4 regions of the Rhizobium rosettiformans genome follow, and region 4 is predicted to be linked to each of the others. Evidence: riboswitches for the same ligand, from Rfam matches in the RefSeq annotation. Region 4 holds a riboswitch; each other region holds the start of a gene.
The links. A riboswitch is a leader RNA that binds a small molecule or an ion and turns the genes downstream of it on or off. The one in region 4 is predicted to bind cobalamin.
Positions count from the first base shown of each region.

Region 1: another riboswitch for cobalamin. It lies ahead of D4A92_RS06935 (ABC transporter ATP-binding protein); the one in region 4 lies ahead of bluB (5,6-dimethylbenzimidazole synthase).
Region 2: another riboswitch for cobalamin. It lies ahead of D4A92_RS11980 (aromatic ring-hydroxylating oxygenase subunit alpha); the one in region 4 lies ahead of bluB (5,6-dimethylbenzimidazole synthase).
Region 3: another riboswitch for cobalamin. It lies ahead of cobU (bifunctional adenosylcobinamide kinase/adenosylcobinamide-phosphate guanylyltransferase); the one in region 4 lies ahead of bluB (5,6-dimethylbenzimidazole synthase).

Region 1 is NZ_CP032405.1:1,472,265-1,479,435, forward strand. It holds gene D4A92_RS06930 (NAD(P)/FAD-dependent oxidoreductase) at 1-908, shown strand, start outside; cobalamin riboswitch at 1,032-1,262, shown strand; gene D4A92_RS06935 (ABC transporter ATP-binding protein) at 1,465-2,259, shown strand; gene D4A92_RS06940 (ABC transporter substrate-binding protein) at 2,280-3,254, shown strand; gene D4A92_RS06945 (FecCD family ABC transporter permease) at 3,323-4,318, shown strand; gene D4A92_RS06950 (DeoR/GlpR family DNA-binding transcription regulator) at 4,392-5,180, shown strand; gene glpD (glycerol-3-phosphate dehydrogenase) at 5,272-6,783, shown strand; gene D4A92_RS06960 (ABC transporter ATP-binding protein) at 6,832-7,171, shown strand, end outside.
Region 2 is NZ_CP032405.1:2,488,806-2,495,976, forward strand. It holds gene D4A92_RS11955 (winged helix-turn-helix domain-containing protein) at 1-39, opposite strand, end outside; gene D4A92_RS11960 (FAD-binding oxidoreductase) at 44-1,480, opposite strand; gene D4A92_RS11965 (L-threonylcarbamoyladenylate synthase) at 1,477-2,469, opposite strand; gene D4A92_RS11970 (GGDEF domain-containing protein) at 2,687-3,766, shown strand; gene D4A92_RS11975 (DUF6656 family protein) at 3,783-4,388, opposite strand; cobalamin riboswitch at 4,692-4,894, shown strand; gene D4A92_RS11980 (aromatic ring-hydroxylating oxygenase subunit alpha) at 4,994-6,238, shown strand; gene D4A92_RS11985 (hybrid-cluster NAD(P)-dependent oxidoreductase) at 6,240-7,171, shown strand, end outside.
Region 3 is NZ_CP032405.1:3,364,926-3,372,096, reverse strand. It holds gene cobN (cobaltochelatase subunit CobN) at 1-3,201, opposite strand, end outside; gene cobW (cobalamin biosynthesis protein CobW) at 3,205-4,281, opposite strand; gene cobU (bifunctional adenosylcobinamide kinase/adenosylcobinamide-phosphate guanylyltransferase) at 4,285-4,815, opposite strand; cobalamin riboswitch at 5,001-5,374, opposite strand; gene D4A92_RS16530 (hypothetical protein) at 5,441-6,259, opposite strand; gene D4A92_RS16525 (ATP12 family chaperone protein) at 6,323-7,129, opposite strand; gene D4A92_RS16520 (HAD-IA family hydrolase) at 7,139-7,171, opposite strand, start outside.
Region 4 is NZ_CP032405.1:3,781,841-3,789,011, forward strand. It holds gene D4A92_RS18550 (NADP-dependent malic enzyme) at 1-983, shown strand, start outside; gene D4A92_RS18555 (helix-turn-helix transcriptional regulator) at 1,099-1,809, shown strand; gene D4A92_RS18560 (acyl-homoserine-lactone synthase) at 1,927-2,568, shown strand; gene D4A92_RS18565 (DUF2865 domain-containing protein) at 2,698-3,753, shown strand; gene bluB (5,6-dimethylbenzimidazole synthase) at 3,710-4,447, opposite strand; cobalamin riboswitch at 4,489-4,678, opposite strand; gene D4A92_RS18575 (TolB family protein) at 4,718-5,554, opposite strand; gene D4A92_RS18580 (hypothetical protein) at 5,574-5,909, opposite strand; gene D4A92_RS18585 (NAD+ synthase) at 5,912-7,171, opposite strand, start outside.

The sequences.
Region 1 (7,171 bases), 2.1 Mb from region 4:
AACATGCGCCGGGGCTGAAATCGATCCACGAAGCCCGGCAGATCCGTCACCGCCTCCTCCTCGCCTTCGAACAGGCCGAGCGAAGCCAGGACGAGGCAGAGCAGCGCCGCCTCTTGACCAGCGTGGTCATCGGTGGTGGCCCGACCGGCGTCGAGATGGCCGGCGCCATTTCAGAACTCGGTCGCTTCATGATCGAGCGCGACTTCCGCAGCCTGCGACCGGAGCAGCATCATGTCGTACTCGTTGAGGCCGGTCCGCGTATTCTGGCAACCTTCCCCGAGAACCTCTCGGATTACGCGGCCGACTACCTCCGGAACATCGGCGTGGATATCCGGCTGAACACGCCCGTCGAAGACGTGACCGCCGAGGGCGTGCAGGTGAAGGACAGATTCCTGCCGGCGAGCTGCATCGTCTGGGGAGCCGGCGTGAAGGCATCACCGGCCGCTGACTGGCTTGGCATCTCGCCGGGCCCGGGCGGGCGCCTACCGGTGGCGCGGGACCTCTCGGTGGATGGCTTAGAGGGAGTCTATGCCATTGGCGATACCGCGCTGGCTTTGGACGAAGATGGCGAAGCATTGCCCGCCCTCGCTCAGGTGGCCAAACAACAGGGCACGTTCCTCGGCAAAGCGCTCAAAGCCAGCCTCCTAAAGGGTGCGGCAGTGCCGAACTTCCGCTTCCACAACCGCGGCAATACGGCGGTCATCGGCAGAAACGCAGCCATTTTCGACTTCGGTACCTGGCAGCTCAAAGGCCGCTTTGCCTGGCTGCTCTGGGCGATCGTCCATGTCTATCTGCTGGTCAATTTCGAGAAACGCCTGCTTGTGAGCGTTCAGTGGATCTGGCGTTACACCACCCGCCAGAGAGGCGCGCGCCTGATCGACGAAAACTTCATCGCCCCTGACAAATAGCGGCTTTCATTGACGAGCTGAGGGTAGACGCTGTTTCACAGTAGACAACCCAATCTGAGATCTATAGACGTTACGATATTACATAACCAAGAAGATCGAGGCTTGACCGCCAGGGGCTGCAGGTCCTATGCAAGCAGTGACGGTTCCCCGCCGGATGACTCCGAGGGGATTAATAGGGAACACGGTGAGGACGACCCAATAGGGACCAAGACCGTGGCTGCCCCCGCAACTGTAAGCGGATTGCTGTCCATTCTCGCGGCGTGAAAGCGCCGGGCCACTGCGGGTCACCGTGGGAAGGCAAATGGAGAGCGCATATCCGTGAGCCAGGAGACCTGCCGTCAAGTGAAGAGAACGAAGCGGACGGGGTGTTCCGATGGATACGAACTGGCTTTTGCGCCGCGCCTCCTGGCGCGCCGACCACACGCCATTTTGCCTCCGGAGAAATCCTGCGGAGGAACGGCATGCATTACCTTCCAGATCATGACGCGCAGGGACGGGCGATCGGCCTTGGCCATGGCGTAACGCTCGGCGTTTCGTCGTTCGATGAGGTCCGCCCATGAGCTGTACCAGCAAGGGCTGCCCGATCCGGGTCACCGATATCGGTTGGGGGCCGAAGTCATCCCAGTTTTTGGTCCGAGGCGTTTCCTTCTCCCTCGATGCCGGCGACCGGCTGGCAATCGTCGGGCCGAACGGGGCTGGCAAGACCACGCTTCTGCGCTGCCTCTATCGCGGTGTTAGCCCGCTGGAGGGGCGCGTCGAGGTCGACGGTCAGGATATCTGGCAGATGAGTGCCCGCCAGCTTGCCCGTCGGGTGGCGGTCGTTCTGCAGGAAATGCCGGGCGACTTCCCGTTCACCGTCCGCGACGTGGTGATGATGGGGCGCGTTCCCTGGCGCGAAGGCCTTGCGGGCTGGAGCGAAGAAGACCGAGCCGAAGCAGAGCACGCGCTCGATCATCTCGATCTGCTGCGGCTGGCGAACCGGCAGTTCTCGACCTTGTCGGGAGGTGAGAAGCAGCGTGTCCTGGTGGCACGTGCGCTGGCGCAGAAGCCTGAAATCCTCATACTCGACGAGCCGACCAACCATCTGGATATCCGCCACCAGCTCGAGATCCTCGATCTGCTCGGCGCTTTGAACCTGACGATCATCACGACCCTGCACGACATTAACCTCGCCGCCGAGTTTGCAACGCATATTGCCCTGATGCATGGCGGCCGGATGAATGCGTTCGGCCCACCGGAAGCTGTTTTGACCGAACAGGCCCTGTCCGGAACCTTCGGTGTCCTCGCCGCCCGTCAACAGGCGGAGGGCGCTCGATCCCATCGTTTTTCCTTTTCCCTTGCCTTGACCTGATTTTGAAAGGATCCGCCCATATGGCTTCCCGTCTTCTATTGTCTGCTACGCTCTTTGCCTCGGTCTTCGCCGCCTCCTCGGTCTTCGCCGCCTCCTCGGCCTTCGCCTATCCTGTCACGGTCAAGAGCTGCGATCGCGAGGTCACGTTCGACGCCCCTCCGGCACGTGCGATCTCCAATGACGTCAACCTGACCGAGATGATGCTGGCCCTGAAACTGCAGGACCGCATGGTCGGTTACACCGGGATCTCCGGTTGGAAGACGCTGGATGAGGGGCTGCGGGAAGGTGTGAAGGAGTTGCCGGAGCTTTCGCCGAAATACCCGACGAAGGAAGTGCTGCTGAACGCCGATGCCGATTTCTACTTCGCCGGCTGGAACTACGGCATGAAGGTTGGCGGCGAGGTGACGCCCGAAACGCTCGAGCCCTTCAAGATCAAGGTCTACGAGCTGACGGAGTCCTGCATCCATATCATGGCGAAGAACAAGCCGACGATGGACGACATGTTCGTCGACCTGCTGAACCTCGGCAAGATCTTTGGCGTCGAGGACCGCGCCGAGGCCCTGGTTGCTGGCTACCGCAAGCAACTGGACGACATCACCACCCGCATCGGCGGCATCGAAAAGCCGGTCCGCGTCTTTGTCTATGATTCCGGCACCGAGAAGCCCTTCACCTCGGGTCGCTTCGGCATTCCGACCGCAATGATCGAAGCCGCAGGCGGCGTGAACATCATGGAAGACGTCGAAAAGAGCTGGACGGAAGTGTCCTGGGAGCCGGTCATCGAGCGCAATCCGGAAGTCGTCGTCATCGTCAACTACGGCGATGTCACGGCCGAACAGAAGATCGCTTTCATGAAGGAAAACCCGGCCTTCAAGAATCTCGATGCCGTCAAGCAGGATCGCTTCGTGGTGCTGGAATATGTTGAGGCAACACCGGGGCCGCGCAATGTCCAGGCAATCGAGCGGCTCGCAAACACCTTCCATCCGCGCAACATGTAATCCGCAAGGCGGGACCGCGAACCGGTCCCGCCCGGCACGAAATTCGAGGCAGAATGATGCACGGTCGCATGTTTCTCTGGATGGGTCTGGCTATCGTGCTGCTGGCCCTCTGCCTCACCGCTGGCGTGTCCCTGGGTTCGGCTCCCATTCCGGTCAGCACTGTCTGGTCGATCGTGGCCAGCAAACTCGCACCCGGTACATTTGAAGTGACATGGTCGCCCGGTCGCGAGAGCATCGTGTGGGACGTTCGCTTCCCGCGCGTCATCCTGGCTGGCCTCGTGGGTGCCGGCCTCGCAACGGTGGGGGCTGTCCTGCAAGCGGTGACGCGCAATCCACTGGCCGATCCGCATCTGCTCGGCGTCTCCTCCGGCGGTGCCCTCGGTGCGATAATCGCGCTTCTCCATACCGGTCTGATCTTCGGCCTGGTCACGGTGCCGCTCTTTGCCTTCGTGGGTTCCCTGATGGCGACGCTCGCGGTCGTCACTGTTACGCGCTTCACCGGCGCAGGTGCCGATCGCCTCGTATTGACCGGTGTGGCCATCGCTTTCGTGGCGACCTCGCTTGGCAATCTCGCGATCTTCCTCGGAGATCCACGCGCCGCTCATACGGTGGTCTTCTGGATGCTGGGAGGGCTTGGCCTCGCCCAATGGTCGCATCTTCTCTATCCGGTGGCGGTGCTTTCAGTTTGCCTCGTCTTCCTTGTCGTTCGCGCCCGGGAAATCAACGCCATGGCCATGGGCGACGAAACGGCAGCAACGCTTGGTATTCCCGTCGCCCGATTCCGCGCGGAGCTCTTTGTGATCACCGCGCTGCTGACAGGTGTGATGGTCGCCTTTTCGGGTGCCATCGGCTTTGTGGGCCTTCTGGTTCCGCATTTCGTCCGCCTGACCGCCGGCAGCGACAATATCAGGGTCATTCCCCTTTCGGCATTGGCCGGCGCCGTCATCCTCATTCTGGCCGATATCGTGTCGCGCACGATCATGGCGCCTGAGGATGTCCCGATCGGGGTAATTACCGGGCTTGTGGGCGGGCTTGCTTTCATTCTTCTCCTGCGACGGCGATAGTTGGAGCCTGCCTATTGCCCCTGTTTCGTTTTTGCCTAGACTGAAGAAAAACGAAATAAGGGGAGGGGGCGGCATGATGTTCTCCGCGAGACAGGCCGAGATCATGACTCTGGCCAAGGAGCAGGGCCGCGTTCTGGTGGACGAGCTCGCCGCGCGCTTCGCAGTCACACCGCAAACGATTCGCAAGGACCTCAACGACCTGTGCGACGCACGCGCCCTCAACCGTATCCACGGCGGTGCCGTCTTTCCGAGCGGAAACGAAAACGTCAAATACGAAGCACGCCGTTCGATGGCGGCCGGCGAAAAGCAGGCGATCGGCCGCGCTGCAGCCAACCTGATCCCGGACAATTCCTCCCTCTTCATCAACATCGGCACCACGACGGAAGCTGTGGGCGAAGCGCTTGTTGACCACAGGGAATTGATGGTCATCACCAACAACATCAACGTTGCCAATCGCTTGCGCGTCTATCCCTCGATCGAGGTGGTCATCGCCGGCGGTGTGGTGCGTGGTTCTGACGGCGGGATCGTCGGCGAGGCAGCCGTGGATTTCATCCGTCAGTTCAAGGTGGATTTCGCTGTTATCGGCGTCTCCGCGATCGATGAGGATGGTGCACTGCTCGATTTCGATTTTCGCGAAGTGAAAGTCGCCCAGGCCATCATCGCCAATGCCCGGCATGTGATCCTTGTTTCCGACGCTTCGAAATTCGAGCGCACCGCGCCGGTCCGTATCGGACATATCTCGCAGGTTCAGACCTTTATCACCGATCACTGTCCTTCGAGCAGCATCCGCGACATCTGCGCCGAGCGCGATGTCAGGATCATCGAAACGGCGCCGGTCGACCGCGATGTAGCCGCGGAATAACTTTCGTTTGACATTCGTTTAAATTTCGAAAAAGATAATCCTACTTTCGCAATAGCAGCAAATGCTGCAGGTGCGAACATACGGAGGAACGATGTCGGGGCAGCCAATTTACGATCTGTTTGTGATCGGCGGCGGGATCAACGGGACTGGGATCGCGCGCGACGCGGCCGGCCGTGGTTACTCGGTCGCCTTGGCTGAAATGAACGATTTCGCCTCCGGTACGTCGTCGGGCGCAACCAAGCTCATCCACGGCGGCCTTCGTTATCTGGAGCACTACGAATTTCGCCTTGTGCGCGAAGCGCTGATGGAGCGCGAAGTCCTCTGGGCCATGGCCCCGCATGTCATCTGGCCTCTGCGATTTGTCCTGCCCTTCCAGAAGGGCGGCATCCGTCCGGCCTGGCTCATTCGCCTCGGCCTTTTCCTTTACGACAATCTCGGTGGCCGAAAGCTGCTTCCGCCGACCAAGACGCTCGATCTGCGCCGTGATCCGGCCGGAAAGCCTTTGAAGCCGGTCTTCTCCAAGGCCTTTGAATATTCGGATGGCTGGGTCGATGACGCGCGCATGGTGGTTCTCAATGCCCGCGATGCACAGATCCGCGGCGCAACGATCCTGAGCCGCAACCGCGTTGTCTCCGCTCATCGCGAAGATGGCCATTGGGTCGTCACGACGAAGTCGCAGCGCGACGGCTCGACAGTCATCCACAAGGCCCGCATGCTGGTCAACGCGGCCGGCCCCTGGGTCGACCAGGTGCTTGCTGGAGCCTTCGGCCGCAACAATGTTCACAATGTGCGCCTTGTGCAGGGCAGCCATATCGTGGTGCGCAAGAAGTTCACCGACCCGCGCGCCTACTTCTTCCAGAACCCCGACAACCGGATCATTTTCGCCATCCCATACGAGGGTGAGTTCACCCTGATCGGCACGACGGATCGGGACTTCACCGAAGATCCCAAGGACGTCCGGATCAGCCCCGAGGAAGTGAACTACCTCTGCGGTGCCGCGAGCGAGTATTTCCAGGAACCGATCCGCCCCGAGGATATCGTCTGGAGCTATTCCGCCGTCCGGCCGCTTTTCGACGACGGTGCATCAAAGGCCCAGGAAGCGACCCGCGACTACGTGCTCAAGATCGAAGGGACGAGTGAAGAGGCCCCGTTGCTCAACGTCTTCGGCGGCAAGCTGACGACCTATCGTCGTCTGGCCGAACATGCCTTGGAGAAAATCGGTGAGACGATCGGGCAGAAGGGCACGCCATGGACGGCGGGCAGTCGTCTGCCCGGCGGCGACTTCGCCGCGACGGCATTCGAACCAACGGTTGCCGATCTCCTGAAGGCCTATCCGTTCCTGGAGCGAGGGCACGCCGAGCGTTTGATCCGCTGTTACGGAACGGATTCCAAATCGATTCTGGGCAAGGCCCGGTCTTTGGCTGATCTCGGTCGCCACTTCGGCGGCACGCTATACGAGGTTGAAGTTCGCTGGCTGGTGGAAAGGGAATGGGCCGTCACGGCCGAAGACGTGCTGTGGCGCCGAACGAAACAGGGATTGTTCCTGACGCCGGAGGAGGCGAAGGGGCTGGATGCCTATCTGGGGATGCTGGCGGCGGCCTGATCGCCCATCTCGACAAAGACCGACGGTTTGGAGGAGGCCCGAGGACATATGTTGGAACTGCGTAAAGTCTCGAAACTGGCGGGAGGTGGATATCACATCCACCCGACCGACCTGACGTTGCAGCGGGGTACGCTCAATGTCCTGCTCGGGCCCACTCTTTCGGGCAAGACGTCCCTGATGCGCCTGATGGCAGGCCTCGATAAGCCGACTTCGGGCACCGTTCACTTCGATGGTCGGGATGTCACGGGCGTGCCGGTCCAGAAGCGCAATGTCGCGATGGTCTACCAGCAGTTCATCAACTATCCGGCTTTGACGGTCTACGAAAACATCGCCTCGCCGATGCGGGTTGCGGGCAAGGATGCGGCCACCATCGATCGCGAGGTCCGCA
Region 2 (7,171 bases), 1.3 Mb from region 4:
AAGATCGATCCGCAGCGAGAGGCGAGGGGAGCCGGTCATGGGCTCAGCCGATCACCTTGCCGGGGTTCATGATACCGGCGGGGTCGAAGGCCTGCTTGATGCGCCGCATCAGCTCGGTTTCGATCGCCGGTCGGCTCGCAGCCAATTCGTCGCGCTTCAGCTGACCCACGCCATGCTCCGCCGAAATCGAGCCCGTATGCTTGTGCACGACCGCATGTACGACGGCATTCACTTCGCGCCAGCGGGCGATAAAGGCCGCCTTGTCGGCGCCGACGGGCTGGCTGATGTTGTAATGGATATTGCCGTCGCCGAGATGGCCGAAGGCACAGATACGGGCATCCGGCATCAGCGCATGCACGGCGGCATCCGCTTCCGCGAGGAAGGCCGGAATGCTCGAGACAGGCACGGATACGTCATGCTTGATCGATCCGCCCTCCGGCCGCTGGGCCTCGGACATGCTTTCGCGCAGATGCCAGAAGGCCTTCTGCTGGGCGAGTGAACTGGCGATCGCTGCATCCGACACGAGACCTATCTCATGCGCTTCTGCCAAAAGCTCATGCATCATCGTATCTGCAGACTCGGCCGAATCCGATGTCGAGATGTCGACAAGCGCATACCAGGGATGAACCGAGGTGAGCGGGTCGCGCACGCCGGCAATATGCTTCGTGGTGAATTCGATGCCGATCCTCGGCATCAGCTCGAAGCCTGTGAGCGCCGAGCCGCAGCGCTGCGAGGCCTTTTCGAACAGCTTGAGGGCGGCTTCCGGCGAGGCGAGCCCGACATAGGCCACCTGTCGCCCGCGCGGACGCGGCACCATCTTCAGCACTGCGCCTGTGATCACACCCAGCGTGCCCTCCGCGCCGATGAAGAGGTCGCGCAGGTCGTAACCGCTATTGTCCTTCTTCAGGCGCCTAAGGCCATCCCAGATCTCGCCCGTCGGCAGCACGACTTCGAGCCCGAGGCAGAGCTGGCGCATATTGCCATAGGCAAGCACGGCCGTGCCTCCGGCATTGGTCGCGAGATTGCCGCCGATCCGGCAGGAGCCTTCCGAGCCGAGCGACAGCGGGAACAGCCGGTCATGCGCCTCGGCCGCCTTCTGCACGTCGGCAAGTATGGCGCCGCCATCGGCGACGATCACGTCGGCGACCGGATCGACTTCCCGGATCCTGTTCATCCGCTCGAGGGAGAGCAGAACGTCCTGCCCGTCCTCGCGCGGCACCTGTCCGCCGACAAGGCCCGTGCGGCCGCTGACCGGCACGATCGATGTGCCCGTCTCGGAGGCGAGCTTGAGGATGGCTGAAACCTCCTGGGTCGAGCCCGGCTTCAGCACCAGCGGCGAGGCGCCGTGATAGAGGCCCCGGTTCTCCGTCAGATAGGGTTTGATATCAGCAGTCGCGGTCAACGCATTGGCCTCGCCGACGATATCGACGAAGGCGCGCAGCCGGTCCGCAAGGCTCATGGTCACATTCATGCTTGTCATCCCTCCGTGCCACGCGGTGCTGCCGCCCGCATCAGCCGGTCATTGATCGCCTCGCCCAAACCCTCGTCGGGGATTTGCATGACGGCAATACCCGCAGCCCCGCTCGCATCCGCGCGCTTCAGATAGTCGAAGAGATTGCTGGCCGCCTCGGTAAGGTCTGCCGTCGGGCTCAGGTTGAAAACCGCATGCGCGGCCGCCGCGCCGGATATGTCGCCGGGACCAAAGGCGATCAAGGCTTCCCTATGGGACACCTCTGTCGCATTCAGCCGCACGGCAGCATTGGGTGCATAATGCGAAGCGAGCATGCCCGGCGCCTCGATCGCTGCCGTTCCCGTAGCCTTGGGACGAACGACCTGCTTGCCGGTGACGGACTCGATCGCTTCGACGGCGATGCCGCCCGGTCGGAGCAATCGGATCTCGCTGTCCTCCACCTTCACGATCGTCGATTCCACGCCGACAGGGCAGGGGCCGCCATCGACGATCACCTCGATCTTCTGGCCGAGATCGGCGTCCACATGCTCTGCTGTCGTCGGGCTGATCCGCCCGGAGGAATTGGCGCTCGGAGCCGCAAGCGGTCGGCCGAGACTGCGGATGAGCTCTGCCGTAAATCCGACCGGGACGCGTATGCCGACCGTGTCGAGCCCGGCGGTCGCAAGCGGATGAATGCCGGAATGTTCGTTAAGCGGCAGAACCAGCGTCAAAGGCCCTGGCCAGAAGGCCTCGGCCAGCTTGCGCGAGATCGGGTCGAACACGGCGTAGCGTTCCGCCATGGCGAGATCCGCCATGTGGCAGATCAGCGGATTGAAGCGCGGCCGCCCCTTGGTCTCGTAAATGGACGTAATGGCAGTCGGATGGGTTGCGTCGGCTGCAAGCCCGTAGACGGTCTCGGTGGGGATCGCCACCGGAAGATGCCGCAGAAGCACCTCGGTCGCTGCCGAAATTGCCTCCGCCTTGTCCGTGTCGTGAGCGATCGGGATGATCCGCGCCATTTTCGAGAGCCTTCCAGTCTGCCTGCGATCGTCCTTATCGCGTGCGGAACGAGGCGGCAAACCTCTTTTTCAGCGCAGCCAGGGGCAGTTTCCACCCTAATTTTTAAAGGGGGAGGCGAAATCGTTCGAATTTTAACTACCGACGTAACTGAAAGAAAGAATTGTTCGCCTATGGTCCAGATAAGAGACGGAAAGCCTCACTCGGGGAAATGGACAGATGCAGCAAGTCAAGAATCCGGCCGCCAGCATTGCGCTTCGTGTCGCGACCGCCATGCATCAGATGGGCATCGACGGTCTGCCGCGCAATTACGAGCTGGTCTATGAGGCCTATTCAGGCAGCAATCCCGAACTGGTGCGTGAGTTCATCGCGCTCGGCAAGGTGAAGACCCAGGAAGCCCTCGACGAACTCGGCCGTAAATATCTGCCGCATCACCATGAAGACGGGCTTCTGAGCCGCCAGAATGGCCAGGTTCGCGCCGAGATGAGCAATTTCATCAGCCTGCTGAACGAAGAGAAGATTTCGCTCACCGATTACGGCCGCGTCATCGGCCATGCCTCCAAGACCATCCTGACTGAAGCCGATCTCGAAGGCACGCCGCTCGGCCAGTCGATCAAGATGCTGAAGGCCGCGACCGAAAAGCGCGCCCACCAGAACAGCAATGTCGTGCGCGCGGTGGTCGACAAGACGGCATCGCTCGCCGACCTCCAGCGCGAGGCCGAAGAGGCCGAAGCCGCGAAGTTCGTCGATCCGGTTACCCGCCTTGCCTCCCGCCGCGCCTTCAACAAGGCCGTTGCCAAGATCTACGTCAACCCGGAAATGCCGGTGCTCTGCGGCGTCGCGATCGGCGAGATCGACGACTATGCCCGAATCCAGGAGCAGATGGGCCCGGCGGTCGCCGAGCGGTTCCTGATGCAGGTCGCCAAGGTGCTGGAAGCCGTCTCCGGCGGTGGCGATCTCGCCTGCCGCTTCGATGCAGGCCGCTTTGGTCTGCTGCTCTACACGTCCGACCAGGAAGAGATCAGCCGCGTCGTCGAACTCGTCCGCGCCAAGCTCAAGGCCACCAATTTCGTCGGCTCGTCGACGGGTGCGCGCATGGGCCAACTCGGCATGTCCTTTGGCATCTGCTATTCCGAACAGGCCCCGAACGCCTTCGACTTCACCAACTTCGCCGAAAAGGCGCTCGCCACATCCAAGGCAGCCGGCGGCGATACCGTGACGATCTACGGTGCAAGCGATTATGTCTCGAAGGATTGGCTGCTCTACAAGAAGAAGCCGGTCGGCGGTTTCGGCGCCTGAGCGTCGAAGTCCACTTTCAAAGTTTTGCGATGATCTTCCTGAGCTCGGCGTCTCGTGCGCCGAGCATCAGCACGTTTCGCAGCGCCTCTTTCGGATCCACGGTCTGGAACAGCAGCCCGTTGTCGCGGACTGAACGGTCGATGGTCATCGACTTGGCCTCTGCTTCCGGCTTGATCGCCACGGCGAAATACATTCGTCCGTAATTCTGCTTGATCTGCTCGAAGAACACCTCTTCGCCACCGAGTTCGGCAAAGAAGTTGGCGATGTAGAAGGCCCATTTGACATCGGCATACTGCGCGAAGTTCGTGCGCGCCGCCGTCACGTGACAGTAGCCCAGATGCGGGCTGTTGTTTAGCGTGCGGTGGAAAATGACCTTGGGAAACTTGATCGAGCGATGGAAGGCGTTGATCCGCTCATGCGTCGTCTCGGCGGCCCGCTCGAGCCGGCGCCCGGTACGCGCAGCCACTTCCTCGTAGGTCAGATACCGGCGTTCGTCCGGCAGCCAATCCTCGCGGCTGCGCGAAATCCGTCCGGTTCGAAGGAATTCGGTATGGACGGCCTTGGATGGCGACGGCGGCTTCGTTTCCGCTTTCGGAGCCGCGTAGTATCTGAGTTTCTGCATCTTGACGCTCTGACGGTACCCGGACTGATTGCTTGAGCTTAACGCAGCATGGTTAATCATGATTTGATGGTATTCTACATCGGCGAGATTTCGCGAGGCTTGCCGCAGTGCAATTCCGGAGAATGGCCTTGAATCGCCCGTTTGCGCCATGATTTCAGCGGCCGGAAAGATGCCGCCGCCACACCCTTCGGAAAACAATGGGAAATTCCCGAAATCTCTCCCCTAGATCGCCATCTGTGCGATGTCGCAAACGATTTGGGCCGTGTCGTTCCGCAATGCAGCGCAGCCCTGCGCCCTGTGATTAGATGCAGGCAAGCTCGAGGTGCTGCCCTGCTAGGGAGGGTGGGAAATCGGGAAGCCGGTCAAAATCCGGCGCTGCCCCCGCAACGGTGGTGGAGAATGCGTTTTGGCACAAGGCCACTGGGGGCAACCCTGGGAAGGCGCCGACGCGGTCCGCAAATGGACCACTCCTGAGCCCGGAAACCAGCCTCGGCAGACGGACATTTGAGGTTGCGGAGGGCGACCGGAGATAGCCATGCACACCGCCTTCTTAAGGCGGGCGCTGTGCTCTCTTCTCCCCCGAATTTTTGAAACACGAGGACGACATGGACCTGCAGGCCAACGTGCTGCGCCAGCTGAAGAACCGCCGCGAGGGTTTCTCCCTTGAGCAACCATTCTACATCGACCAGGACTATTTCAAGCTCGACATGGAGATGATCTGGTATCGCGACTGGCTGTTCATCGGCCATGACTGCGAGATCCCGCGCGCCGGCAACTATTTCACCGCCCAGATCGGCGACTATCCCGTCGTCATCGTGCGCGGCAAGGATCAGGTCATCCGGGCCTTCCACAACACCTGTCGCCACCGCGGCCACCGCGTCTGCACCAAGGACAAGGGCGCTGCGGCGAAGCTCGTCTGCCCTTATCACAACTGGACCTATGACCTTGACGGTTCGCTGGTCTTCGCCCGCCAGATGGGCGAGACTTTCGACAAGGCCGAATTCGGCCTGAAGACCTTGCATTGCGAAAGCGTCGGCGGCTACATCTTCGTCTGCCTCGCCAATGAGCCTGCCGATTTCGCGCCCGTCCGCGCTTCCATCGAGCCTTATCTCCGACCGCATCGCCTCTGGGAAGCCAAGGTCGCCCACAAGAACACGATCATCGAAAAGGGCAACTGGAAGCTCGTCTGGGAAAACAACCGCGAATGCTACCACTGCGCCGGCAACCATCCGGAGCTCTGCCGTACCTATCCGGAAGCCCCGACTGCAACCGGCGTCCAGGGTGCAGGCGATGATCCGTTCATTTCCGAGCACTGGGCGCGCTGCGAAGCCGCAGGCCTGCCGTCCACGTTCAACATGGACCCGTCGGGCCAGTTCCGCACCGCCCGCATGCCGCTGATAGAGGATGCCGAGAGCTACACCATGTCCGGCAAGCGCGCCGTGAAGAAGCCGCTCTCCGCCGATGTGCCGATCAGCCATATCGGCACCATGCTGCTCTTCCACTATCCGACGACCTGGAACCACATTCTCGGCGACCACGCGATCTCCTTCCGCGTCCTGCCGATCTCGGCGGAGGAAACCGCCGTCACCACCACCTGGCTGGTCAACAAGGATGCGGTCGAAGGCGTCGATTACGACTTGGAAGAGCTGACCCATGTCTGGAACATGACCAACGACCAGGACCGCTCGATCGTTGAAGAGAACGCCTTTGGTATCCGCTCGCCGGCCTATGAGCCCGGTCCCTATTCCGTCGATCACGAAGGTGGCGTCATGCAGTTCGTCGAATGGTATTCCAACTTCATGATGGGCCGCCTGCAGGGCGACAAGGCCCGCCTGTCCGTGGTGGCGTGAGATGAACATCGCCGTCACCCAGTATCGCCATGTCGATGAGATGCGCCCCTGGTCCGACCGAGAGCATCTCTTGGAATGCGTCGCCGTCACGCCGGAAGCTGCCGACGTGATGACCTTCACCTTCAAGCCGAACAAGCCGGGCCTCTGGTTCCGTTATCTGCCCGGCCAGTTCGTGACGCTCGAGATCCCCGTCGGGCCAGAGCCGGTCATGCGCACCTACACGCTCTCCTCCAGCCCCTCGCGTCCCTATACTGTGGCCGTGACTGTCAAGGCGCAGAAGGAGAGCATCGGCACCCGCTGGATGCTCGACAATCTGAAGCCCGGCATGGCGCTGAAGGCCTTCGGCCCGCTCGGCGACTTCTCCTATGCCAAGTATCCGGGCAAAAAGTATCTGTTCATTTCGGCCGGCTCCGGCATCACGCCGATGATGTCGATGACCCGTGATCTGAGCGACCGTGCGCCCGACAGCGACATCACCTTCCTCAACTGTGCTCGTTCGCCCGACGATATCATCTTCCGCTGGGAGCTGGAGGCCAAGGCACGTGATATGCCGAACTTCCAGCTCGGCTTCATCATTGAGCAACTGGGGCGCGGCCAGCTCTGGTCTGGCCTGAAGGGCCGCATCGACAAGGCGAAGATCGCGCTACTCGCCCCAGATTTCCTCGAGCGTACCGTCTTCTGCTGCGGTCCGGCCCCCTTCATGGCGACCGTGCGCGAGGCGCTGGAAGGGGCAGGCTTCGACATGAAGCAGTATCATGAGGAGGCCTTCCAGCCGGTCAAGTCCGAGCCCTTGGTCGTGGTCGCTGACCATGCCGATGGCGAGCAGGCCACCAAGGTCACCTTCGCCATGTCGGGCAAGGACGGCCTCTGCGCTCCCGGTCATACGGTTCTGCAGGCGGCCCGCGCCGCCGGTGTCCGCATCGGCGCTGCCTG
Region 3 (7,171 bases), 420 kb from region 4:
CTGCAGGCCAGCCCCATAGGCGCCGGGCTTGGAACCGAAGACGCGGTAGCCGGCGCGGCGCGCGGCCTGTTTTTCGTCCAGCCCTTCACCTCTCAGCTTTTCGGTTTCGGCCCGCACACGTGCGGCGATCGGATTATCTTCCTCGTCCTCTTCAAGTGCCGCTACTTCAAGTGCCGCTACCGCCCGCACCGCCTTGTCGAAGAGCGCGATCTGCTCTGGGAAGGCATCGCGGAAGAAGCCGGAGATACGCAGCGTGACGTCGACTCGCGGCCGGCCGAGCATCGCCATCGGGATCACCTCGAAGCCGGTAACGCGCCGCGAGGCCATGTCCCAGAGCGGCTTGACGCCAATGAGGGCCAAGGCTTGCGCGATATCATCGCCGCCGGTCCGCATGTTAGACGTGCCCCAGGCGGTGATGCCGAAGGATGTCGGCCATTCGCCGTGATCCTGGACATAACGCTGGATCAAAAGCTCGGCGGATTTCTTGCCGAGTTCGTAAGCCGCCGGTGTGGGAACAGCACGGCTGTCGACAGAGTAGAAGTTACGTCCCGTGGGCAGGACATCAGGTCGACCGCGCGTTGGCGCGCCTGAGGGGCCAGGGGAAACGAAGTGGCCGGCGAGGCCCTTAAGCAGGCCATCGATCTCGGCGGGGCCGGAGGATACGACGGCGGGTTTCAGGCGGGTATCGATCTCGGCGAGGACGGCTTGGGTGCGCAGCCAATCATCTGGGCAAGAGAGGTCACCGGCGACGAGCTTTGCGGCGAGGAGTTCGATACGCTCGACGGTGTCACCCGCCGTGCGCCAGGGGGCGTCAGTGATGAAGGACAGGATCGTGGGGCGTGGCCCGGTCCACGGATCGGACATGACGCAATCGAGGGGGTCGAAGCCTTTCGTCTTGAGCAAATCTCCAGCAATCGCCCGCTGCAAACTAGCATCACCGCCCTCGCCTTGGCCGCGTGGCACCCGGGCCAGCGCGATGACGAGATCGGTCAGCAACCGACCCTCTGGCGCGAGCCCGAAGATATGCAAGCCGTCGCGGATCTGCATTTCCTTGAGGTCGCAGAGATAGGCGTCGAGCTTTTCGAGCGCCTGGTCATCCGCCTCGCCCTTGGCGATGCCGGCATCCTGGTCGAGGCCGATGTCGGCGATCAGCTCAAGGATCTGCTTCTTTAACAGCACCAGACGGCGCGGGTCGCCGCCCGAGGCTTCGTAATACTCGTCGACCAGTGCCTCCAGATCCTTCAGCGGGCCGTAGCTCTCGGCGCGCGTCAGCGGCGGCGTCAGGTGGTCGATAATGACGGCGGAGCTGCGGCGCTTGGCCTGGGTCCCCTCGCCGGGGTCGTTGACGATGAAGGGATAGAGATGTGGCAACGGGCCGAAGACGGCCTCGGGGAAACAGGTTTCCGACAGCGCCAACGCCTTGCCCGGTAGCCATTCGAGATTACCGTGTTTGCCCATGTGGATCACCGCTTGAGCGGCGAATTCCCGCCGGAGGAAGGCGTAGAAGGCGAGGTAGCCATGCGGCGGCACGAGGTCCGGCGAATGATAGCTTTCCTTGGGATCGATATTGTAGCCACGCGCCGGCTGGATGCCGATCATGAGCTTGCCGAAGCGCATTAGCGGCAGCGCGAAGGCACCGTCGAGATAGAAGGGATCACTCTCTGGCGCGCCCCAGCGCGTGGTGACGCGCTCCTGAACTTCTTTGGGAAGATCCTCGAAGAACTTTATGTAATTACTGACGGAAAGGCGTTCGCGAATAACGCGTCCGTCATTCGCCGCATTGGTCGGCCCGGCCATCAAGGCCTGCATCAACATATCGCCGTCAGCGGGCAGATCAGCGACGTCGTAGCCGGCGTCGCGCATGGCGCGCATGACCTCCATCGTGCCGGCGGGCGTATCCAGTCCGACCCCGTTGCCGAGGCGGCCATCGCGGTTCGGGTAGTTGGCCATAACAAGCGCCACTCGACGGTCTGCAGGCTCGGCCGACCGAAGCTTCGCCCAGTTGGCGGCGAGTTCGGCGACAAAACGCATGCGGCCGGCATCCGGCTCGTGGCTCACCAGGTTGGCCTCGACCCGCTCGTCGAAGCGCGCCTTGGACTTGAACGAGACGGCGCGGGTCAGTACCCGGCCGTCGACTTCCGGCAGGGCGACGCTCATCGCCAGATCGCGGGCGCTGAGGCCCTGTGTCGAGTTCTCCCAGGTGGCGCGCGGCGAGGAGGAGAAGATCGCCTGCAGCACCACGGCACCGGTCTCGTCGAGCACCGTCGAAGGCTTTTCCGCGCCTGGGGTCGAGACAGCGAAACCGGTGGTGTTGATGACGACTGCTGGTGGAAAGCGCGTGAAAACGGCGCGCAGTGTATCGACCGAGACCTGGTCCTTGAGGCTCGAGACGAAGACAGGAAGCGGGATCAATCCCTCAGACTTCAAGGCTTCGACCATGGCTTCGACGGGTGCCGTTTCGCCGCTCTGGACGAGGGCACGGTAGAAGCAGAGGGGAGCAATCTTGCCTATCCCTGCAGCCAAGGAGAGAGTCAGGGTGAGAGGCTGGTCTTGCTCGGTGCTTTGCCCCTCATCCGCCCTCCGGGCACCTTCTCCCCCTAGACGGGGAGAAGGAGAGGCCAGCCTCTCCCACTCCTCAACCCCGATCACACCCCTGCCCGACCACCAGATGCCGGCCTTCAGCAGCGGACGCGCCGGTTCCGGACGGTCGGTATCGTCGAGAATAGCCTCGGCATAGGACACGAAAGCCGAGGCATTGCCCGCCCCGCCTTCGGTCAGGTAGGTCCAGAGAGCCTGGCGATCGTCCTCCGCACAGGCCTGGAATGGCAAAAGTCCCTCATCCGGCTTGTCGTCACCCGGCAGCACGACGATGACCGCGCCGCTGCGACGGGCTGAGGCGTGCAGCGCCTCCAGCGCATAGTGAAAGTAACTCGCCCCACCTAGCGCCCTGACCACGATCAGCCGCGCATGGCGTGCCGTGCGCTCGATATAGGTATCGACCGACATCGGATGCTTGAGCGTCATCAGGCTGGCGAGCCGCCAGCGAACCGCCTCTCCGCCCCTCGCCTGCACGGCGGCCGCGATCGCAGCCAGCTCCGTATCGGCCGCCGAGAGGAACAGCACGTCCCCTGGCGTCTGGCCGAGATCGATCGCCTCGTCGCCGTCGCTGATCGATCCCTTCTGGGCAAGCAGGAGATGCATGGATCAGCCAGCCGCCGCCTGAACGTCCTCGACCACAGAACCGAAGTCCCATTCATGCAGGCCGATGACGACGATGCGCGTTTCGCGCTTTTCAGCCGATGTCCAGGGGCGGTCGAAATAGGTTTCGATGCGGGTGCCGACGGCCTGGATGACGAGGCGCATCGGCTTGCCCGGCACGTCGATGAAACCTTTGAGGCGCAGGATGTCGTGTTTCTCGATCACAGGCTTCAGGCGATCGATGAAATCGGACGCGTCTTTGATCGCACCAAGCTTCAGGACGAAGCTTTCAAATTCGTCGTGATCGTGATGATGATCGTGGTCTTCGCCCGAGGCATGCAGCGCCTCGTGCTCCAGCTCGTGATGCGACTTCCGGTTCTCGATGTCGTCTTCGGTGCTGGCGCCAATGCCGAGCAGCACGAGCGAGGGCACTTCGCCGTTCTTCGCCTCGATCATCGAGGGCTTGCGGCTGGTGCGGCCAGTCACCTCGGCGCGTACGGCGGCGATGCCGGCGGCATCCAGCAGATCTGTCTTGTTGAGGACGATCAGGTCGGCGCAGGTCAGCTGGTCCTCGAACAGTTCCTCGATCGGGCTTTCGTGGTCGAGATTGTCGTCCTCGGCGCGCTGGGCAGCAACCGCATCGTGGTCATCGGCGAAACGACCGGCGGCAACAGCCGCGCTGTCGACGACGGTAACAACACCATCGACAGTGACGCGGGTGCGGATATCCGGCCAGTTGAAGGCGGCGACCAGCGGCTGCGGCAAAGCGAGACCTGAGGTCTCGATGACGATATGGTCGGGCTTCACGTCGCGGTCGAGCAGCTTCTGCATGGTCGGCACGAAGTCGTCGGCAACCGTGCAGCAGATGCAGCCATTGGTGAGTTCGATGATGTCGTCTTCGGTGCAATTGTCAGCGCCGCAACCCTTCAGCACATCGCCATCGACGCCGAGATCGCCGAATTCATTGATGATCAGCGCGATCTTCTTGCCGCCGGCATTCATCAGCATGTTGCGGATGATGGTGGTCTTGCCGGCCCCGAGGAAGCCGGTGATGACGGTGGCGGGGATCTTTTGCTGCAACATGGTTCAACCCTTCATTTTCAACGGCAAGCCCGCCGCGATAAAATAGACTTCAGCCGCCTCTGCGGCGATGGCTTGGTGGAGACGGCCGGCATGGTCGCGGAAGGCGCGGGCCATCTTGTTTTCGGGCACGATGCCGAGGCCGACTTCATTGGAGACGAAGATGATGGTGGCCTTGAGTTCCCCAAGACTGGCGGCGAGTGCCGCGCTGTCTGCGTCGACGTCACGGCCTTCCTCCATCATCAGATTGGTGACCCAGAGCGTCAGGCAGTCGACGAGGATCACCCGCTCGGGCTTGTCGAGCGTCTTCAGTACCCCGACGAGATCCAGCGGCTCCTCATGCGTCGTCCAGCCGTCATTGGCTCGGTCGGCCTTGTGGCTCTCGATGCGGGCGCGCATCTCGTCGTCCCAGGCACGGCCAGTGGCGAGGTAAAACCTGTCGAAGCGCGTATCGCGCGCTAATCCCTCGGCAAAGCGTGACTTGCCCGAGCGTGCGCCACCGAGAACCAGGATGGATCGGGATTGGGATGCGGTCATGGAGTGCCATGGCCCCCAACCGCGCGCAGATGCCCTGCTGCGCATGCATCAAACATGCACGAAATATCAGGAGATGCCCTGCCCGCAGATACGGACGGACATCCACGGGACCGCAAGGACCCGTCGAAACAATGTGTCGCCACGACAACCTCCGTGCTGGCAACGGGGAGACCTCCCCAGTGTGGGCACCATGCCCGTGGATGGCAGGTCTCCTGGCTCGCAGGTCGTGGTCTTTAAAGGACCGTCGGGTTCTCCTCGCCTTCCCAGGGTTAGCTAGCAACACGAAAGAGCGGACGATTCGTAGAATAAGAGGCGTCCTGCCCCGGCTGATCGTGTTGCCACCCCAGTGGCTTTTCCGTCCTGCCGTTTTTCAGCGGCCGGCCGCACCCTGCGACCTGTTGCCACTTGAAACGGCAGAGCGGATGGAGAACCCTCGCTGCAATACAGTCGCGGGGTCGGCTGCGTTCGGCGTGCCCGGTTGGGGTCCACGCCTTCGCATTCCCTTTTGCTCTCCGGACAACATCTCTGCCGTTCGGAAACCATCCAGCACGAGGATTAGGCCGAGGTCGAAGCCGAGTCAATCACAGCTGCGGCGGAGAGCTGCGTCATTGCGCACGAGGGTCGATCAAGGGCTTGCGGAGCAGTCCGGCGTGACGGCTGGGTCGCAATCCGGCCGCAGGCGAATGGTACCCACGGCTCCCTGTTCGACCGGCGTACCCTTGCCGATGTCGGCGGCGCGACGCGCAGGTTGTGCGGGGGCTGCGGGCTGCGGCGGCTGCACCTCGGCCACGGGTGGTGCCGCCATTTCACGCGGTGGCGGAGGAACTGCCGTATTCTGGGTAGTCAGAGCAGAAGGCTTACGCGGCGCCGCCTGCGGCGCTGCCGAGGCAGCGCGTGGCGATGCCGCCCGAGCGTTCGGCACAATTATCGGCGGCGGTTCCGAAGCGAGCCGCGTGGAAATGGTTCGCTGCGGCAGGGGCTTGCGGACACGCGGCGTGGTCAGGGAGAAGGCAAAGCGGATCCGGGCTGCGACCTCTTCCGCCAGCGCCTGACGCGCCCAACGCGGGTCGTCCGTTGGGCTGTTGACGGTGAATACGCCCTGGGCGACCGGTTGCCCGGTTTCGACCGATGTCGCTGTTACCGTGAACTTCGCCTGGGCGAGACGCCGACGGGCGCCCTCGCCAAATCCCAGGCGATCGATCTTGACCAGCAGGACGACGCGCTCGGCACCCGCAGGAGGACGCGTTGCTGCAATCGCAGCGGAGACACGGCGATCGACGCTTTCGATGAGGTCGAGCGGGATGCGCGCATCGGCCATGACCGTCACGTTGCGGACGTAGTAGACCAATGGACGGTCAATGCTGCGCCCGAAGAAGACAGAGCAGGATGCGAGCAGCAGGGCGAAGCCCATGGCGACGGCAATGCGAAGGCTGCAAGCGAACATGACGACCCCGGACAGGTGATTCTGAACCTGCCCGAGAATTCGCCATTTATGGTTAGTGTAGAGTTAACTTGCCGCCTGAAGGGTCGCGAAGAGTGACGCTGCCGATGCGAACTCGCCGTAACGGGCCTCACGACGCGCTTCGGCTTCGGCATCAGAACCCCAATGCTCGATGGTCCAGTCCTCGTCGAGATGGGCAAGCGACCAGACTTCGTCCAGATCGAAGGCGCCCTCGGCAAAGGCAAGGGTCAGCACAGCCGAGCCCGTCAGCGTGGTTACCACGTTGAGGCAGGAGATCTGGAAAGTATCGCGGTAACGCTCGAGAGCGCGCGCGTAAGCAGCAATGGCTTCCTTCGGTTGCTCCTGATGCATCACGCCCTCGACGAGGATGAAGCGGGCGCCGTGCGCGGTCGAGATCCAGCCAAGCAGTGGGTCCCAGCGAGCCGACTGACGGTCGATCAGTTCTTTCGGGCCGTCGGCGCGGTAGCAGAGAAGATCAGTGCCTGCGAAACGGACGATCTCGTCGAACACTTCGTCCAGACTGTTCGAAACGGCGTCGATGGCGGTATTCGCGAGTTTGGTGATCGGCATGGTCGCGGGATCGATGAACTCGCCCTGCCCCGCCCATTCGGCGACCACGAGTTCTGCTGCCTCACGGGTGGGCAGCGTCAGGAGGTTCTTCGCCGGCGTCTTCACCGACTTTCCGTCCAGCGTAATGGAGAAGCCGTCGTCGCGGGTCTCGATCCCGACGCTCTCATAAAAGCGCTTCGGCAGCGGCCGCTTCATCTGGATCTGCGCCCGGCGCACCGGATCCTCATGGCTGGGCTCCGGAATGAAGGTCCCGAAAATGTCCTGGCTGAGTTCGTCGCGCATCAAGAGCTCCTAGTGGATATAGGCCAGAAGGTCGGCCGGACG
Region 4 (7,171 bases):
CGATCTTCGCGGCAGCGAAGACGGCGACCAAGAAGCGTGTGATCTTCTCCGAAGGTGAAGACGAGCGCGTGCTGCGTGCAGCCCAGGTGCTGCTCGAAGACGGCATCGGCGAACCGATCCTGATCGGCCGCCCGCAGATCATCGAGACGCGCCTCAAGCGCTATGGCTTGCGCATCCGTCCCGGCGTCGATTTCCAGCTGGTCAACCCGGAAGACGATCCGCGCTACCGCGACTATGTCGATGACTACTTCGCCCTTGTCGGCCGCGCCGGCATCAACCCGGAAGCGGCACGCACGATCGTGCGCACCAACACCACCGTGATCGGTGCGCTGGCCGTGAAGCGCGGTGATGCCGATGCGCTGATCTGCGGCGTTGAAGGCCGTTTCGACCGCCACGTGCGCGACGTTCGCCAGATCATCGGAAAGCGCGCCGGCGTGCGCGACTATTCGGGCTTAAGCCTGCTGATCTCGCAGCGCGGCGCGATCTTCTTCACCGACACCTTCGTCACCGACGACCCGAGTGCCGAAGAGATCGCCGAAATGACGATGCTGGCAGCCCAGGAAATCCGTCGCTTCGGCATCGCGCCGAAGGCAGCGCTGCTGTCGCATTCGAACTTCGGCTCCCGGCCGTCCGCCAGCGCCTCGAAGATGCGCCGGGCGCTGGAAATCATCCGCGCTGGCGCGCCTGACCTCGAGGTCGACGGCGAAATGCAGGGCGGTTCGGCGCTGTCGGAAGTTCTGCGCAAGCGCGCCATGCCGGACAGCACGCTGACCGGTGAAGCAAACCTGCTCGTCTTCCCAAACCTCGACGCTGCCAACATTTCGCTCGGCATCGTCCGCATGATGATGGACGCGCTGCATGTCGGCCCGATCCTGCTGGGTGCTGCCCTGCCCGCCCACGTGCTGTCCACCTCGGTGACCTCGCGCGGCGTCGTCAACATGGCGGCGCTTGCCGTCGTCGAGGCTTCGCAGCCGGCGGTCTGACGAAGCTTTTGCGAGCGGCGATCAGGTTCGCCGCTCGCTTTCGCGAAATTTGCCATCTGGACAAGCCAAAGCTGTAGCCCCGACACTGCGCCCCTTGAAATCTCGGGTATTGTTGATGGGGCTCTCAGGCGCGTATTTCGATCTCTTGGAGTTGCTGGATCGGCAGGAGACGCTTGATCCCGGAGACTTCCTGGCAAGGCTTCAGAGCGCTTATCGGACGGGCCGCATCACCTATCTCGGTGGAATGATCGCAAGCGCACGCCTGCGCCCCCACAACATTCACGACAGCCACCGACGAAATTCCCTTCACCTCGCCCGCTCACTCAACCGCAGAGCGGCTTTTGAACAGATCGCCAGCCTCTTGCCAGGGCTTCAGCCTGTCGAGCTCAAGGCATGGCAGCGAAGCGCAAATCGTGACCACCGGATCGTCGGCTACCCTCTGCCGGGACGGCAGAGCTGTCTGCTGGTCGAGTTGAACGCCACTCCGGAGCGCCTGTCGGCCTGGCGCCGCGCCCATGACCGCGACATGCTGAGCCTCGGCACCTTGTTGAACGCGCGCCTGGCCAGAGCATCGACCGATGCACAGCTTGAAGCGGCCCGCGCCCGTCCTCTCACCCGCCGAGAACGCGAAACATTGGCATGGATCGCAGCCGGCAAGAGCTATTGGGAAACGGCCGTCATCCTCGGCATCTCCGAACGAACCATCCGCCATTTCATGGCCAATGCGCGCGAGAAACTCGACGTCGTCAACAATGCACAAGCTGTCGCGGAAGCCGTCTGGCGTGGCCTGATCCCACGGCTCGTGGAGCCAAATTTCCGTGATTAGGGCAAATCGCATCACGATATCATAGATTGTATTCCGCGAAGCTGGCGCCACCGCCAGTTTTAGCGCGTCCCCCTGCAACGCATGCTGCCTGTTCCGTTCTGCAAGAAGGAGCAAAGCATGATCAGGATCATCAACGGCACGCGTCGCAATCAGTTTCCCGCCGATATCGACGCGATGCACAGGTTGAGAAAGCGGGTATTCCATGACTTTTTGGGCTGGGAAGTCCAGGTGCGTGACGCCTGGGAGATCGACGACTACGACCGAGCCAACCCTCTCTATGTCCTGTCCTATGGCGACGAGGGAAGACTGCGTGGGTCATTGCGCCTCCTGCCGACGCTCGGCCCCAACATGCTCGACGACACCTTTCCCATCCTCCTCGGTGATGGACCACAAATCCGCAGCGCCGCAGTTTGGGAATCCAGTCGCTTCTGTATCGATCCGGAGATTTCCCAGGACCGGGCGAGCAACCAGGTGACGATCGCGGCGGCCGAACTGATGTGCGGGGTAGGCGAGCTGGGCCTTGCATCCGGTCTCAGTCACATCGTTACCGTCACCGACGTCTTCCTGGAGCGCATGTTCAAGCGCATGGGCTGCCCGGGCATCCGGATCGGCGAACCTCAGCGGATCGGCGTGGTCCAGGCAGTCGCGGTCTCCTGGGAGGTGTCGCAGGATCTGCTTGAGCGGATGAAGGCGGTGGCCGCCATCGACGGCAGCGTGCTCGAAGCGCCGATGACCCTGACGGCAGCGCAGGCCGCCTGACGCGAGACATGGCGGATGGCCGCTCGTGCTTCCGCCACGTCATCCGTCATTTTCATTTGGCCGTCACTCGGCTATCTTCAGATCACAAGGGTCGTCATATGCCTTGCAAACGACAACTGGGATCCGGATGTGCCGAGCAGGATAGTCAGTTCCATTGCCTTGCTGATCGCCCTCGGCAGCGCGCTGCCGAACGGGGCTGAAGCCTCGGCGCTCTGCGAGCGACTGCGCGACAGGCTGGTTCTGGTCGAACAGGGCGGACAGTCGCCTGAAATCAACAGCTATGCCAGTGCCATAGCCCAGCAGAACCTCGAACTGCGCAAGGCGCGCCAGGATCAGCGGCGGCTGCGCTGCCTGACCTCTTCCATAGTCCAGATCCGCCCGGATGGCGGCAATGACTGCAGCGATCTGGCATCAGCAATCTCCCGGATGGAGGCCAATCGCGACATCCTGGCGGCAAGACTTGCCGATCTCCGCGAGAACCGCGCAGAAGATGCGCGAGCAGCCCTGGTCACAGCACTTGAAGCGAATGGCTGCGGACCGGATCAAGCGGCTTACCCGGAGGACGCCGAACGCATCCCTTACCTCGACACGCTGACGGAACCCTATCGCCCGGACCGGGCAGCCGAAGCCGCCTATTCCGCACCGCCCCCGCAGATCAGCATGATGCCCAGCGGCAATGTGCGCACGCTGTGTGTGCGTACCTGCGATGGCGGTTTCTTCCCGATCTCGTCACAGACCTCGGCGATGAACTTCGCCCGCGATGCGGCGCAATGCCAGCAGATGTGTCCTGGCACGGAGACGGAGCTGTTTTTCCACGCGCCGGAGCGCAGCGAGACCGTGGACATGATCTCGGCAGTCAGCGGTCGCCCCTATCGCGATCTGCCCAACGCCTTCCTCTACCGCAACCGGCGCAGCGATGCGGAACCCGCCTGCGCCTGCAACCTTCAGCAATACTACCAGCGCATGACGCCACGTCCGGCCGTGCCGGACTACCAGTCCTCCGTCATCGAAGTTGCACCGAGAAAAAGAGAGGCTGCGTCGGCGACTGTACCTGCTACGGAGCGCGTACTGGATGAGGCCAGCCTCAACGTCCGCCGCGTTGGCCCTGCCTTCCTCCCTTCCGACAAGGGAACGATCGATCTCAGGAACCCGGCGACATCAGGTCCACAGCCGCTGCAGGAGTGATCGGCCGTTCCGCGATCTGCCCCCAGCTCTCCTCGAAGATCAAATCGTCGAGCGGCATTCGCTTGCGCCATCCCTTTACCTCAAGCTCCGGCGTCGCATAGAGTTCGTCGACATAGCCGAGGCAGAGGTAGCCAATGATCTGGATCCGCTCCGGAATGCCAAGGAGCGCCTTCACCTCCGATTCGTGGAAAATACTGACCCAGCCGAGCCCGACCCCTTCCGCACGGGCGGCAAGCCAGAGATTCTGGATGGCGCAGACAGTCGAGAAAGCGTCCATTCTGGGATCATGGGTCCGTCCAAGCACAACGGGCCCCGCACGATCCGGATCGCAAGTGACGCAGATGTTGAGCGGCGCCTTGCGGATGCCTTCCAGCTTCAGCGATCGATAGGCGTCGCGCTGCTCGACCGGAAACATCGCCTCCGCCTCTTCGTTCGCCCGTCGGAACGCCTGCCAGATCGCCTCGCGCTTTCGAGCAGAGCGGATCAGCAGGAAACTCCATGGCTGCATGAAGCCCACGGAGGGAGCGGCATGCGCCGCCTCAAGCAGTCGTCGTACCAGGTCGTCCGGCAGCGGATCGGAAAGGAACTGGTCGCGGACATCGCGTCGCGTGTGAATGGCCCGGTAGACGGCCTGTTTATCCTGATCGGCGAAAGGCGCCGTCCGGACGAGGAACTCGTTCGGTCTGTCGTGCATCGTAATCCCCACAATGCGCAACCACCCGCCGTCCACGCGGGAAAGGTCTATCTCGCCAGGCCGGTCTTCTGACTGGGCATCATCCAGGATGCGCGCCTTCCCGGATCGCTCCAGTGGCCGGGTTTCCCCTTGCGCATCAAGTCCGCCTCACAGCGTTGGGCACGTGCCGGATTTTCGCCGGCTTCCCGATTCTCTCACCTAACGGCAAGCACCTGACTTAGGATCAATACCGCAAGAACCAGCAGCGGGACAGACCCGAATGCGACAGGCTCAGGCCTCGACCGGGAAGTAGCGGACAAAGGCGAAAGCCGATCCGTCCGGCGCCCAGTTCGGCACATTGATCGAGCCCTGACCGCCGAAGAACTCGATGAGTGTTTCGACATTGCCGCCATCGGCATCCATCAACCGAAGCCGTACCTGCTTGTCGCGCGGATGGCCTTCGACATCGGCATCGTAGGAGAGGAAGAGCACCTTCTTCCCATCCGGAGAGGGATGCGGGAACCAGTCACCATAACCGTCTGAGGTCAGCTGCTGCAGGTCGCTGCCATCGATGCGCATGCGCCAGATCTGCATGGTGCCGGTCCGGCTGGAGTTGAAATAGATCCACTGACCATCAGGCGTATAATCGGGACCATCATTGTGCCCTTCGCCGTTCGTCAGCCGCCGCTCGGCCCCGCCCTTGGTCGAGATGGTATAGATATCGAAGGCGCCGTTGCGCTCGCCGCAATAGGCAAGCTCCTTACCGTCCGGCGACCAGCCGTGCCAGTAGGATGGCATTTTGTCGGTGACCTGGCGCGGCTCGTCGTCACCATCACCCAGCAGATAGATGCAGGACTTGCCGAAGAGCGTATGGTCGGAGAAAGCGATCGAGGCGCCATCCGGCGAGATCCCGTGATCATTGTTGAGACGCACGGCAAAACCCGTGTCGATCAGTTCCGGTTCGGGATCGTCTTCATCGAGCGGCAACGCATAAAGAAGACCATCGCCGTTGATGACCAGAAACTCGCCATCGCGCGACCAGTTGGGCGCCTCGACGAGGTCATCCGTCTGCCAGACGACCTCGCATTCTCGGGTCGTCATATCGTAGATCTCGACCGAACTGCGCATCATGGTCTCCTTGGAAGAATCAATCAGCACCTGAGCGATTTTCCATCGTCTGGCGCAGTTTGGCGAAGATCGCCCGGCCCGTCTGCTCAATGTGAGCATTGCGCCATTCGGTGTAGAAACCCCAGATCAAGCTGACGATCAGCGTGAGGAACCCGATGCCGAGCATCTTGAAGCTCCCGTCCCACAGACCGTAGCAGCCGATCGCCATCGAAGGCAGGAAGTAGGCTGCGCTTGAGAGCGTCCGGTAAACACCGCCATCCTGATTGTCATGCGCTCCGACAGCAAAGATGTAGCTGCGCTCTTCCGCCGTGAAATCAGGCAAAGCAGCCCGGGCGTCGCGGTTCTCTGTCGACACGCCTAACGATCCCGGAACCGGTTCGTGATCGGATAGCGGCGATCGCGTCCGAAATTCTTCTTGGTGATCTTCACGCCCGGTGCCGACTGCCGCCGCTTGTATTCGGCGAGATAGAGCAGATGCTCGACCCGGTGAACGGTCGCAATGTCATGGCCACGCGCGACGATCTCATCGACGCCCATCTCCTTTTCGACAAGGCATTCGAGAATGTCGTCAAGCACCGGATAGGGCGGCAGGGAATCCTGGTCGGTCTGGTTCGGGCGCAGTTCCGCAGACGGTGCCTTCGACAGGATATTGGCCGGGATCACCTCGCCTGACGGGCCAAGCGCACCCGGCGGCACGTTTTCGTTGCGCCAGGCCGAGAGCGCATAGACCTGCATCTTGTAGAGGTCCTTGATCGGATTGAAACCACCATTCATGTCGCCGTAGAGCGTGGCATAACCCACCGACATCTCGGACTTGTTGCCGGTCGTCACGACCATGGAGCCGAACTTGTTGGAGATCGCCATCAGGATCGTGCCGCGCGTCCGGCTCTGCAGGTTCTCTTCGGTAATGCCGCTCTCGGTCCCCTCGAACATGTCGGACAGCGACGAGAGAAACCCTTCGACCGGGTCCTGGATCGGCACGATATCGTAGTGGCAGCCGAGTGCCTTGGCGCAGGCTTCGGCATCGGCAAAGCTTTCCTGAGAAGTATATCGGTAAGGCAGCATGATCGTGCGAACCCGCTCCTCGCCAAGCGCGTCCACCGCGATCGCCGCACAGATGGCGGAATCGATACCACCGGAGAGCCCGAGCACGACGCTCTTGAAGCCGTTCTTGTTGACATAATCCCGGAAGCCCAGAACGCAGGCGCGGTAGTCGGCCTCTTCCTTTTCCGGAATGCGCGACATCGGCCCCTGATCGCAGCGCCAGCCATCCGCGGTCCGCTTCCAGGTCGTGACCGACAGCGTCTCCTCGAACTGGCTCATCTGGAAGGCAAGCGACTTGTCACCGTTGAAGGCAAAGCTCGCACCATCGAAAACGAGTTCGTCCTGACCGCCGAGCTGGTTGGCAAACACAAGAGGAAGGCCTGTCTCGATCACCTGGCGCAGCGCCACCTGATGACGGATATCGACCTTGCCGCGATAATAGGGCGAGCCGTTCGGCACGAGCAGGATTTCGGCGCCCGTCTCGGCAAGCGTCTCGCAGACACCGAGATCGTTCCAGATCTCCTCGCAGATCGGCACGCCAATCCGGACACCGCGGAAATTCACCGGCCCCGG